Regions from separate parts of the Mesorhizobium sp. B2-4-7 genome, predicted to be linked through region 3. Evidence: predicted binding sites of a transcription regulator. Region 3 holds the regulator's gene; each other region holds the start of a gene.

Region 1 (4,361 bases), on a different contig from region 3:
CGCGGCCGGCGCCGACATCATCGCGCCGTCCGACATGATGGACGGCCGCATCGGCGCCATCCGCGACGCGCTCGACGCAAACGGTTTCCAGGACGTGGCGATCATGTCATATGCAACGAAATTCGCCTCCGCCTTCTACGGGCCGTACCGCGAGGCGGTCGGCACGGCCGGCCTGCTCAAGGGCGACAAGAAGACCTATTACATCGACCACGCCAATTCCGACGAAGCGGTGCGCGAGGCCGAGCAGGACCTGGCCGAAGGCGCCGACATGCTGATGGTCAAGCCCGGCCTGCCCTATCTCGATATCATCCGCAGGCTGAAGGACGAATTTGCGGTGCCGACCTTCGCCTACCAGGTGTCGGGCGAATATTCGATGATCAAGGCGGCGGGCGCCAATGGCTGGATCGACGGCGAAAAGGTCATGCTGGAATCGCTTCTTGCGTTCAAACGCGCCGGCTGCGACGGCATTTTGACCTATTTCGCCCCTGAGGTGGCGGAGATGCTGAGAGCATAGTTTCCTCCCAGCGCCTTCAAACCATATGCTCTTCATGGAACTCACCGGCGAATGAGCCGGTATGGCGGCTGTCTCGGCAGCCGCCACTTTCACTCTGGACATCGCATGGGCGAAGTACGGATATGCATCTTCTCGATCGCTGAAAATACTACTTGCAATTTGCAATCGGTTTGCTAGAAAGTAACTGCTTGCAAAATACAACTGGTCTGAGGAGGCTTTCCATGTCCAGACTTCGCGTCAACGCATTCACCTTGTCGCTCGACGGTTACGGCGCCGGTCCCGACCAGGATTTGAAAAACCCGCTCGGGGTCGGCGGGGAAGCCCTGCACAAATGGATGATCGGTACCCGCACCTTCCGCAAGATGGTGCTCGGAGACGACGGCGGCACAACCGATACCAACGAGGCGTTCGCGGCGCGCAGCTTCGAGAATGTCGGCGCCTGGATCCTCGGCCGCAACATGTTCGGGCCGATCCGCGGCGAATGGCCTGACGAAAACTGGAAGGGCTGGTGGGGCGACAGCCCGCCCTATCATGTGCCGGTCTTCGTGCTGACCCACCATGCGCGCGAGCCGATCGTCATGGAGGGCGGCACGACCTTTTACTTCATTACGGATGGCATCCATTCGGCGCTCGAGCAGGCAAGGGCAGCGGCCAATGGCAGCGATGTGCGGGTCGGCGGCGGCGTCGCCACCATCCGGCAGTACCTCCAGGAGAGGCTCATCGACGAGATGCATCTGGCGATCTCGCCGGTGCTGCTCGGCTCCGGCGAGCACCTCTTCGCCGGGATTGATATGCCGAAGCTCGGCTACGCGTGCAGCGAACAAGTAGCGACGCCGCTTGCCACGCATGTCGTCATCAAGCGGACTTAGGAATTAGTTGTCTGCGACAGTGGGAATTGGCAACCCTTGGTGCAGATCCTTTCTCCCCGTCACTATACGGGGAGAAGGACAAACTCTCGTTCAATACTTCTCGGGCACGTAGAGCTCGCGCGGCAGCACCTGGCGCTCGTATTCGGGATTGAAGACCCGCTCGGGCAGCGTGATCTCCTCGTGCGGCACCTCTTCATAGGGAACCTGCTGCAAGAGGTGGTCGATGCAGTTCAGCCGGGCGCGCTTCTTGTCGTTGCCCTCGACGATGAACCAGGGCGCCTCCGGAATGTTGGTACGGGCGAAGGTCTCTTCCTTGGCCTTGGTGTACTGTTCCCAGCGCACCCGCGACTGCAGGTCCATCGGCGACAGCTTCCACTGCTTCATCGGATCGTGGATGCGCATCAGGAAGCGCATCTGTTGTTCCTCGTCGGTGATCGAGAACCAGTATTTGACCAGCGTGATGCCCGAACGGACCAGCATGCGCTCGAACTCCGGCACGTCACGGAAGAATTCCTCCACCTGATCGGGCCGAGCGAAACCCATCACCCGCTCGACGCCGGAGCGGTTGTACCAGGAGCGGTCGAACAGAACGATCTCGCCGCCGGCCGGCAGGTGCGGCACATAACGCTGGAAATACCATTGCGACGTCTCTCGCTCGGTCGGTGCCGGAAGCGCCACGACGCGGCAGATGCGCGGGTTGAGCCGCTGGGTGATGCGCTTGATGACGCCGCCCTTGCCAGCCGAATCGCGGCCTTCGAAGATCACCACAAGCTTCTTCTTGTGGTAGGCGACCCAGGATTGCAGCTTGATCAGCTCGGATTGCAGCCCGATCAGGTCGCGAAAATACTGCATGCGGTCGATAGAAGGCGGATGCGCGTTCTTGTAGATCCTGGCGATCTCCAGCGACAGCGCCGGTTCCGACATCTCCAGTTCATAGTCCTCGTCGAGCGTGTCGGCGAGTTCGGCTTCCAGCCAGTCCCGGGCGCCGGACTTGGGTATGGATTCATTCATCTGGTGTTCCTCCATCTGCAAGCTGCCGCCTCCGGCAACGACCGGGCGCACTGGGTCGCGTCCTGACGGCGGCGCGCAACGCCCTGATCGACTGAGTATAGGCCGGCAATGACGGTTTTATTGCAGGGGCACGCCACGGCCGCTCATCGGTGTGCTGGGGCCGGAGGGCGACAAGCCGCACGGATTGTCCTACAAATCCAGCAACCTGATCGGGCCATTCTTCTCAATCGCGAGGACTGACATGGAATACCGCACTCTCGGCCGTTCCGGCCTGAAGGTTTCGGCGCTGACGATGGGCACCATGACCTTTGGCGGCGCCGGCCCGTTCGCGGCTGTGGGCAACAGCGATCTCGCCGAGGCGAAGCGCATGATCGATCTGTGCATCGATGCCGGCATCAATCTCATCGACACGGCCAATGTCTATTCGGACGGCCTGTCGGAGGAGATCATCGGCGAGGCACTCGGCGGCAAGCGCAGGAACGACGTGCTGATCGCCTCGAAGGCGCGCATGCGCATCGGCGACGGTCCCAATGACGAAGGCCTGTCGCGCCATCATTTGATCCGCGAATGCGAGAAGAGCCTGAAGCGGCTCAAGACCGACGTCATCGACATCTATTTCCTGCACGAATGGGACGGCGTGACGCCACTCGAAGAGACCATCGCCGCGCTCGACACGCTGGTCGGCCAGGGCAAGATCCGCTATGTCGGCTGCTCCAACTATTCCGGCTGGCAGGTGATGAAGGCGCTGTCCATCAGCGACAGCCGCCATCAGCCGCGTTTCGTCACCCAGCAGATCCACTACACGCTCGAAGCACGCGAAGCCGAATACGAGCTGCTGCCGATCTCGGTCGACCAGGGATTGGGCGTGCTGGTGTGGAGCCCGCTGGCGGGCGGCCTGCTGTCGGGCAAGTATCACCGTGACAACCCGACCGCGCGCCAGGTCGCCGGCTGGTCCGAACCGCCGATCCGCGACGAGGACCGGCTGTGGCGGATCGTCGATGTGCTGGTCGAAATCGGTAAGGCCCGCGGTGTGTCCGCCGCACAGGTGGCGCTTGCCTGGCTGCTTGGCCGGCCGGCTATCAGCTCGCTTGTGATCGGCGGGCGCAACGAGGCCCAGTTCAGGGACAATATCGCGGCGGCCAGCCTGACGCTGGCCGGCGAGGAACGTGATCGCCTCGACGCGGTCAGCCGCCCGCCCCTGCTCTATCCCTATTGGCATCAGCAGCTGACGGCAAAGGAGCGTTTCGGCGCCGCCGACCTTGTGATCGACCGAAGCAGCTTATAGGAACCCTGGTGCCGGCTCCGAGACGTCGGAAGGCGAACGACGCGTAGTCAGCCCACAAGAACAGCAAAAAAGGAGCCGCTATGGCACGAGCACCAAATTACGATCAGGAACGCAAGGAACGCGATCGCCAGAAGGCGGCCAAGAAGGCCGAAAAGCTGGCGGCCAAGGCTGCGGCGCGGGAGCGTCAGAAACCCGAGACTGACGCCGAGACTGAAACAGAGGAGTGACGGCGCGCGGCGGCGATCCGGCCTGGATCAGGCCGGCGCCTTGTCGCTGACGAAGACGTCCACTTCACGCGCCGCCGCGATAAAGGCGCGCCTTGCGTTCATGGCCGGCTTGTCGCCGGCCAGCGCATCGTGGCAGGCCTGCAGCGCCGCGCGATGCTTGGGAGTGCGCTTGCCGGGCCAGCTGTTCATGAGATAGTCGGAAGCCTCGCGGGCCGAGCGTAAGAGCTGTGTACTTCCCGCCGTGACTGATTTGACGGTCACGGGTACTTCAAATCGGTTGTTTTCCATCGCCCGGTCCTACGCCATCGGCGTCCGCGAAGCGAGGCCGAAAGTGGGGCTCGGGGCCGGTGGTCCTTTTTTCGGCGGCGAGTGGCCTGCCCTGCAGGCCGCATTATGCCGCCACGACGGCAAATCCCCTGGCGCGAAGGCCGCGGCGATCATTGGCCAGCGACGTC
Region 2 (4,361 bases), on a different contig from region 3:
GCGACCGCCACTACGGCAAGATCCGCGCCACCGCCGTTGACTGGCTGTCGCGCGTCGAGATCGAGGAAGACCGCATCGACGACGAGCCGCGCGCCTTTTCCGGCGGCATGCGCCAGCGCCTGCAGATTGCCCGCAACCTCGTCACCGGCCCGCGGCTGGTGTTCATGGATGAACCGACAGGCGGCCTCGACGTCTCGGTGCAGGCGCGCCTGCTCGATCTCTTGCGCGGCCTCGTCACCGATCTCGGCCTCGCCGCCATCGTCGTCACCCACGACCTCGCGGTGGCGCGGCTTTTGTCCCAGCGCATGATGGTGATGAAAGACGGCCGCGTCGTCGAAAGCGGCCTCACCGACCGTGTGCTCGACGACCCGCGCGCGCCGTACACGCAATTGCTTGTTTCCTCGATTCTGCAGGTTTGACGATGGCGCCAAGTCACCCCCCCTCTGTCCTGCCCGCAAACGAATAACGATTGGAGTACCTTCTGATGCCGACGCCTCTCGTTGTCTCCGATCTCGCCAAGAGCTTCACCATGCATCTGCGCGACGGCATCAAACTGCCTGTCGTCGCCGGTGTCTCCTTCTCGATCCGCGCCGGTGAATGCACCGTGCTCGGCGGCCCGTCCGGGGCCGGCAAGAGCTCGATCCTGAAGATGCTCTACGGCAATTACGCCGTCGACGAAGGCCAGATCATCGTCACGCACGAAGACGGGCTCATCGATCTCGCCAGCGCCAGCCCGCGCACCGTGCTTGCCGTGCGCCGCCAGACCATCGGCTATGTCAGCCAGTTCCTGCGCACCGTGCCCCGCGTATCGGCGCTCGACGTCGTCGCTGAGCCGCTCGTAGAGCGCGGCGAGGATCGCGAAGCAGCAAGAAGCAAGGCGCGCGCCCTGCTGGCGCAGCTTAATCTGCCGGAAAAACTCTGGGCATTGCCGCCGGCGACCTTCTCCGGCGGCGAGCAGCAGCGCGTCAACATCGCGCGCGGCTTCATCACCGGGCACCCGATCCTGCTGCTCGACGAGCCGACAGCTTCGCTCGATGCCAGGAACCGCGAGGTGGTGATCGAACTCATCGCCGCCAAGAAGGCGGCAGGCGTCGCCCTGCTCGGCATCTTCCACGACCATGATGTGCGCGAAGCGGTGGCCGACCGCATCATCGACGTCACCGCCTTCGCCCCGGGAAAGCTCGCCGCATGAGCAGGAAATTGTCGGAGACGCCGCTGGTCCACCCGACGGCGGACGTGGAGAATTCGACGCTTGGCCGGTGGACCGAAATCGCCGACCGCTGTCGGGTTTCGGAAAGCGAACTCGGCGACTATTCCTACATGATGCAGGACTGCGCCGTCTGGTGTGCGACGATCGGCAAATTCTCCAACATCGCGGCAAGCGTGCGCATCAACGCCACCAACCACCCGACCTGGCGGCCGACGCTGCACCATTTCACCTACCGCGCATCGGACTATTGGGACGATGCCGAACACGAGAGCGAATTTTTCGCTGAGCGCCGCGCCAGGCGCGTCACAATCGGCCACGACACATGGCTTGGCCATGGCTCGACAGTCCTGCCCGGCATCACCGTCGGCGATGGCGCCGCCGTCGGCGCCGGAGCGGTGGTATCGAAGGATGTCGCTCCCTACACCATCGTCGCCGGCGTGCCGGCAAAGCCGATCCGCGAGCGCTTCGACCGCCGCACCGCCGAGCGCTACCAGGCGCTTGCCTGGTGGGATTGGGACCATGCGAGGCTGCGCGCCGCACTCGACGATTTCCGTCAGCTCGAGGCCGAAGCTTTCCTGGAAAAATACGGTGGATGACGGTGGTGAATGGAATAGGGCTGCTCACCTTACATAGAGTTCGGGCAGGGGGCTGTCTTCTCAAGCCGCCTGCCTTCCGCAGTTTCAGGGACGTGGAGCATTTCGAGGAACTGATTGGTCCTGGCCTGATCGCGCGCGACGCGGCTGTGGGTGGTAACAAAACTGACATCAATCCGACACCGCAGGTTCATGGCGCTGCGCTAGCGAGGGTCAACAGGACCTTCAACCGCGACTGGACGGGAACGCACCATGTCAGCCACGCTCGAAATCCGCGGCGTCACCCGACGATTTGGCAAGAACACCGCCGTCAACGATGTCAGCATCTCGATCCCGCAGGGTCAGATGGTCGGCGTCATCGGCCGTTCCGGCGCCGGCAAGTCGACCCTTCTGCGTATGATCAACCGCCTCATCGATCCCAGCCATGGATCGATTTTCTTCGACGGAGCCGAGGTCTCGCAATTGCGCGGTTCGCCGCTCAGGCGCTGGCAGCGCGACTGCGCCATGATCTTCCAGCAATTCAACCTTGTGCCGCGCCTCGACGTGCTGACCAATGTGCTGCTCGGCCGGCTGAACCATCGTCCGACCCTGTCGAACCTTTTCGGCATGTTCTCGCGAACCGAATGTGCGCAGGCGGTCGCGGCCCTCGAGCGGCTCGACATCGCCCGTACCGCGCTGCAGCCCGCCGGCACCTTGTCGGGCGGCCAGCAGCAGCGTGTCGCCATTGCCCGCGCCATGATGCAGCAGCCCCGGGTGATCCTGGCCGACGAACCGATCGCTTCGCTCGACCCGCTCAACGCCAAGGTGGTGATGGATTCGCTGCAGGACATCAATTTGCGCGAGGGCATCACCGTGGTCACCAACCTGCACACGCTGGACACCGCCCGCACCTATTGCAACCGCATCATCGGCATGGCCGCGGGCAAGGTCGTGTTCGACGGGCCGCCGGAGGAGCTTAACCGCGAGGCCGTCCGTCTCGTCTATGGCGCCGACAGCAATGGCGGCGAGATATCCGAGGCCATCACCTCGACCAGCGTTGCCTTCAAGCAAAAGATCGCCGCATCCGCCGGACCGCTCGAACCCGCATTCCCGGGTTACTGAGAGCGACCTGGATCGCCAGCCCGCGTCAGGGCACCCGTCAAAATCACCAACGCCGCCGGCGCGGGGCCGGAACCTACAGGAGAGAAATCAGATGTTCAGGAAAATGGTTTTCAGCGCCGTTTCGGTGCTTGCAATGGCCACCGGCGCGGCGCATGCCGCCGATATGAAGGAATTCCGCGTCGGCATCCTCGGCGGCGAGAACGAAACCGACCGGCTGCGCAACTACCAGTGCCTGGCCGATCACCTGAAGGCTGAATTCGGCTTCGAGAAGGTCTCGCTGTTCCCGGCCGCCGACTATGACGGCGTCATCCAGGGCCTGCTCGGCGGCACGCTCGACTTTGCCGAACTCGGCGCTTCCGGCTATGCCAGCGTTGTCCTCAAGGATCCCAAGGCGGTAACCCCGATCCTCACAACCCAGCAGACCGACGGCGCGACCGGCTACTATTCGATCGGCCTGGCGCTGAAGTCCTCCAGCATCACCGACATCAAGTCGGCCAAGGGCAAGAAGCTCGGTTACGCCGATCCGGATTCGACCTCCGGCTACCTGATCCCGCTGACGCAGATTCCGAAGGACACGGGCGCGTCGAACGAGACCTTCTTCGCCTCGACCCAGTTCAATGGCGGCCATGAGAACAATGTGCTCGCCGTGCGTGACGGCAAGGTCGACGTGGCGGTGGACGATTCCTCCGGCATCGGCGACTTCAAGGACGGCTACACCTCCGGCACCTTCCACAAGGAAGTCGCCAAGGGCGCCGTCGACCCCAACGACTTCGTCGAGGTCTGGCGCTCGGGCCTGATCCCGAACGGTCCGCTGGTCGTGCGCACGGCGCTCGGCGACGAGATGACGGCCAAGCTGGCGGCCTTCTTCACCGACCTGCCCAAGAAGGACAAGGCTTGCTTCGAAGGCGTCGAAGGCGGTGATTTTACCGGCTACGTTCCGGTGAAGGCGGATTTCTATAACGTCATCGTCGAAGCCCGTAAGGCAGCCATCGGCGGCTAAAGGCAGAAGTCAGGAAGGGCGGCGTCGAGAAAACGCCGCCCTTCTTGCATCTCCGACCATGACCTTTTCCCTGACAGCTCCTTCCGGCGCCACGCACCAGATGGCCGACGCCTGGCGTCGCCAGACCTCCTTGCGCCGGCTCTACACCGCCATCGGCGTCGGCCTGCTGTTGGTCGCACTCGGCGGCACCATGTGGTTCGCCGACGATGCCAATGCCGGACACTTCTTCGACCGGCTTCCGCACATACTGGATTTCCTGAGCTGGCTCGTTCCCAAGGACTGGAACGATGTCTGGCGGGCGCTGTTCGACATCGCCTCCCCGCATGACACCGGCACGCAGGAATTCAACTTTCCGCTCGGCCGCGCCTATGTCTGGGGCGGCTTCTACATCCCCGAATATTTCGAGCTGATGCTGACCACGCTTAACGTGGCGCTGGTCTCGACATCAATTGGTTTC
Region 3 (4,361 bases):
TCTACTATGGCCAGTCGAAGGCGCTGAAGGATATCAGCCTGTCGCTGCCCGAGCGCAGCGTCACCGCCTTCATCGGGCCTTCGGGCTGCGGGAAGTCGACGCTGCTGCGCGTCTTCAACCGCATCTACGAGCTCTACCCGAGGCAGAGCGCCGAGGGCCAGGTGCTGCTCGACGGCCAGAATATCCTCGACCGCTCGCAGGACCTCAACCTGCTCAGGACCAAGATCGGCATGGTGTTCCAGAAGCCGACGCCGTTCCCGATGTCGATCTACGAGAACATCGCCTTCGGCGTCAGGCTCTATGAGAAGCTCAGCAAGGCGGAGATGGACGGCCGTGTCGAGCAGGCGCTGAAGCGCGCGGCACTGTGGAGCGAGGTCAAGGACAAGCTCAACGCCAGCGGCCTCAGCCTTTCGGGCGGCCAGCAGCAGCGCCTCTGCATCGCCCGCACGGTGGCGGTGAAGCCGGAGGTCATCCTGCTCGACGAGCCTGCCTCGGCGCTCGATCCGCTGTCGACCGCCAAGATCGAGGAGCTGATCGATGAGCTGCAGGCCGACTATACGATCGTCATCGTCACCCACAACATGCAGCAGGCGGCGCGCGTGTCGAAGCAGACCGCGTTCATGTATCTGGGCGAGTTGGTCGAGTTCGACCGCACCGAGAAGATCTTCACATCGCCCCGCGAGAAGCGCACGCAGGACTATATCACCGGCCGCTTCGGCTGATCCCAGGCATACGAGGACCAAGATCATGGCCGAACACACAGTCGCAGCCTTTGACGAAGATCTCGGACAGATCAGCAGGCTGATCCGCGACATGGGCGATCTCGCCTCATCGATGGTCGGCGGCGCCACCAAGGCGCTCCTGAATTCCGACAACGCGCTCGCCCAGCGCGTCGTCTCCGACGACGCCATCATGGACGCGCGCCAGCGCGAACTCGACGACCGCGCCATCACCCTGATCGCCAAGCGGCAGCCCATGGCGGACGATCTGCGCCATGTCGTCGGCTCGATCCGCATGGCGGGCGATCTCGAACGCATCGGCGATCTCGCCAAGAACATCGCCAAGCGCGTCGGCACCGTCGGCCTTGCCGCCACGCCGCGCGACCTGTCGCACTCCATCGACGCCATGGCGCAGCTTGTGCTGATCCAGGTGCAAGGCGTGATCGAGGAGTATGCGGCGCGCGATGCCGCGGCACTTGCGAAGCTGCGCGCCGACGATGAACGCATCGACGTCAAATACACGTCGGTCTTCCGCGAGCTGCTGACCTACATGATGGAGGATCCGCGCAACATCACCGCCTGCACGCATCTTTTGTTCTGCGCCAAGAATCTCGAGCGCATCGGCGATCACGTGACCAACATTGCCGAAAATGCCTATTATGTGCTGACCGGCACGCAATTGCCCGCCAATCGCCCGAAGCAGGACGAGACGGCGATGTCGGCGCCAGCGGCTTGACGGCAGGGGTGACCAGTCGATGATCGCGCCACGCATCATGGTGGTGGAGGACGAGGAGCCGCTGGGTGTGCTGCTCCGTTACAATCTGGAATCGGAGGGTTATCAGGTAGAGGTGGTGACGCGCGGCGACGAAGCCGAGATCCGCTTGCAGGAGAATGTCCCTGACCTTCTTGTGCTCGACTGGATGGTGCCGGCGGTGTCCGGCATCGAGCTCTGCCGCCGTCTCCGCATGCGGCCCGAGACCGAGCGGCTGCCGATCATCATGCTGACGGCGCGCGGCGAGGAAAGCGACCGGGTGCGCGGTCTCTCCACCGGCGCCGACGACTATCTGGTCAAGCCGTTCTCAACGCCGGAATTCATGGCACGCGTCAAGGCGCTGCTGCGCCGCGCCAAGCCCGAAGTTCTGTCCAGCGTGCTCAAGGTCGGCGACATCGTGCTCGACCGTGAATCGCACCGGGTCTACCGCAAGAAAAGCGAGATCCGGCTCGGGCCGACCGAGTTCCGCCTGCTCGAATTCATGATGCGACATCCCGGCCGCGTGTTCTCGCGCAGCCAACTGCTCGACAATGTCTGGGGCGAAACGATCTATATCGACGAGCGCACCGTGGACGTGCATGTCGGCCGGCTGCGCAAGGCGGTCAACAATGGCCGCATGCCTGACGTGATCCGCACCATTCGGGGCGCGGGGTATGCGATTCGCGAAGACTAGGGATATGTCACGCAACGTTCTCGCCCACGCCTGATTTCGCCTGTGCCCCCGGCGCGAAAATCTCCTGGTCGACGAAGGTCAGCGCGCGCATGGCGCAGCCCTCGCGGATCAGTGGCAGTTCGTTCGGCTCGGTGTCGAAGGAAATCGATTTCGAGTGCTGGCCGCCGGCGGTCTGGGCAATGGCCTCGCGCAGAGCCGGCTCGATCAGGTCGAAGGCGGCGGCGCTGACGCCGACCATGGCGACCGGCGCCGGATCGATCAGCGCGAACAGGCTGCCAAGGCCGTAACCCAGCGCCTCGCCGGCCTTGCGGTAGGCTTCGCGCTCCGGCCCGTCCTTTTCGCGCGCCGAGGCCGCCAGGGTGCGCATGTCGGCGTCGCTGACGTCGACGGGCTCGGTGTCCTCGCCAAGCTGCCTCGCGTTGCGCCAGATGGCATAGTTGCCGGCATAGGCCTCGACGCAGCCGCGCCGCCCGCAGCGGCAGAGCGCCCCGCCGGGGCGATGGATCATGTGGCCGAACTCGCCTCCGGATGAATGGGTGCCGGTGAACAGTTCACCCTTCAGCACCAAGCCCATGCCGATGCCGTGCGACAAAAGGATGGCGATGAAGTCGTCGCGGTAGCGCTGGGGATCGCGCCAGCGCAGCGCCACCGCCATCATGTTGCAATCGTTCTCCATGGTGGCGGGAATGCCGAACTCGGCCTCCAGTATGTCGGCGAAGGCGATGTCGGTCTGCGGCGTGATCGGCGACCACAGCATGGTGCGCGCATCCGTGTCGGTGATGCCCTGGATCGCCAGCGCGATGCGGGCGATGCTGCCGACGTCGAGGTCGGGATCCTCGAACCGCCGCCTGACGATGGCCACGCATTCGCCGATCAGCGCCTCGCGCGACAGGGTGAGCGTGTCCAGCCGGCGCTGCTCTTCAGATATCACCTGGCCGGCATAGTCGATGACGGCGACGGAGAGAAAATTCAGCGACAGCACCACGGTCATCACCGCCGCGGCTTCAGGGTTGAGGCTGAGGCCGACCTGCGGCCGGCCGCGTTTCAGCGCACCGGCCTCGCTCGGCTTGCTCTGCGCCAGGATGCCTTCGCCAATCAGGTCGGAGGAGATCGCCGATATGGTGGAATGGCTGAGCCCGGTGGTCGCGGCAATCTCGGTGCGCGAGGGCTGCCCGGCACGGCGCACGGCCGCGATCACCATCGCCCGGTTGCGTCGGCGCAAATCGTCGTGGCGGATTCCGACCGACATGTTTCTCGCATCCTCCCCGTCGCCGCGTTCTCTCCCCAGGATCCCGACGACCGTCAAATACTGGCAGAACCGGCCTTGGCTGTCATTATTTATTCCGGAGCTCGAAAAAAATTCACGAGGACATCAAAATACATCAGAATCGACGTTGACAGCGTTCCGACGATGGACCAGTGTTTTTTCGAGGCTCGAAAAAATAGAGCCTTTGTGCCGGCCTACGGGCCTGTTTGGTCGCGCCATACGCGGCGCAGGGAGGATTAAGATGAAGAGATTCACAGCCGCCATCCTGGCGGGTGTCGCCATGTCGCTGACGCTCGCGTCGGTCGCGCAGGCGAAGGACAAGGTCATCGGCGTTTCCTGGTCGAACTTCCAGGAAGAGCGCTGGAAGACCGACGAGGCCGCCATGAAGAAGGCGATCGAAGCCGCCGGCGACAAGTATATTTCCGCCGACGCCCAGTCCAATCCCGGCAAGCAGCTCACCGACGTCGAGAGCCTGATCTCCCAGGGCGCCAATTCGCTGATCATCCTGGCGCAGGACGCCTCCGCCATCGGCCCGGCGGTGCAGAAGGCGCTCGACGAAGGCATTCCGGTCGTCGGCTATGACCGCCTGATCGAGAACAAGGACGTCTTCTATCTGACCTTCGACAACAAGGAAGTCGGCCGCATGCAGGCCCGCGAAGTGTTCAAGGTGAAGCCGGAAGGCAACTACGTCTTCATCAAGGGCTCGGGTGCCGATCCGAATGCCGATTTCCTGTTCTCGGGCTCCATGGAAGTGCTCAAGGACGCCATCGACAGCGGCAAGATCAAGAATGTCGGCGAAGCCTATACGGATGGCTGGCTGCCGGCCAACGCGCAGAAGAACATGGAGCAGTTCCTGACCGCCAACGACAACAAGGTCGACGCGGTGGTCGCGGCCAATGACGGCACTGCCGGCGGCGTCGTCGCGGCGCT

The links. Region 3 encodes PhoB, which activates phosphate uptake and scavenging genes when phosphate is short. Its sites were predicted from a motif close to TGTCATNNANCTGTCAT; they were not measured.
Region 1: ppk2 (polyphosphate kinase 2) is a predicted target of PhoB. The motif match lies at 2,503-2,519, and genes of this name have one in related genera.
Region 2: phnC (phosphonate ABC transporter ATP-binding protein) is a predicted target of PhoB. The motif match lies at 1,970-1,986, and genes of this name have one in related genera.

Annotation. Positions count from the first base shown of each region.
Region 1 is NZ_VFVH01000001.1:82,189-86,549, forward strand. It holds gene hemB (porphobilinogen synthase) at 1-514, shown strand, start outside; gene FJ946_RS00450 (dihydrofolate reductase family protein) at 736-1,383, shown strand; gene ppk2 (polyphosphate kinase 2) at 1,474-2,394, opposite strand; gene FJ946_RS00460 (aldo/keto reductase) at 2,636-3,679, shown strand; gene FJ946_RS00465 (hypothetical protein) at 3,760-3,906, shown strand; gene FJ946_RS00470 (DUF982 domain-containing protein) at 3,934-4,167, opposite strand; gene FJ946_RS00475 (GntR family transcriptional regulator) at 4,298-4,361, opposite strand, start outside.
Region 2 is NZ_VFVH01000003.1:198,825-203,185, reverse strand. It holds gene phnK (phosphonate C-P lyase system protein PhnK) at 1-419, shown strand, start outside; gene phnL (phosphonate C-P lyase system protein PhnL) at 485-1,192, shown strand; gene FJ946_RS11080 (DapH/DapD/GlmU-related protein) at 1,189-1,806, shown strand; gene phnC (phosphonate ABC transporter ATP-binding protein) at 2,056-2,904, shown strand; gene phnD (phosphonate ABC transporter substrate-binding protein) at 2,996-3,904, shown strand; partial or broken gene phnE (phosphonate ABC transporter, permease protein PhnE) at 3,963-4,361, shown strand, end outside.
Region 3 is NZ_VFVH01000016.1:84,552-88,912, reverse strand. It holds gene pstB (phosphate ABC transporter ATP-binding protein PstB) at 1-722, shown strand, start outside; gene phoU (phosphate signaling complex protein PhoU) at 748-1,455, shown strand; gene phoB (phosphate regulon transcriptional regulator PhoB) at 1,475-2,164, shown strand; gene FJ946_RS29490 (ROK family protein) at 2,172-3,413, opposite strand; gene xylF (D-xylose ABC transporter substrate-binding protein) at 3,673-4,361, shown strand, end outside.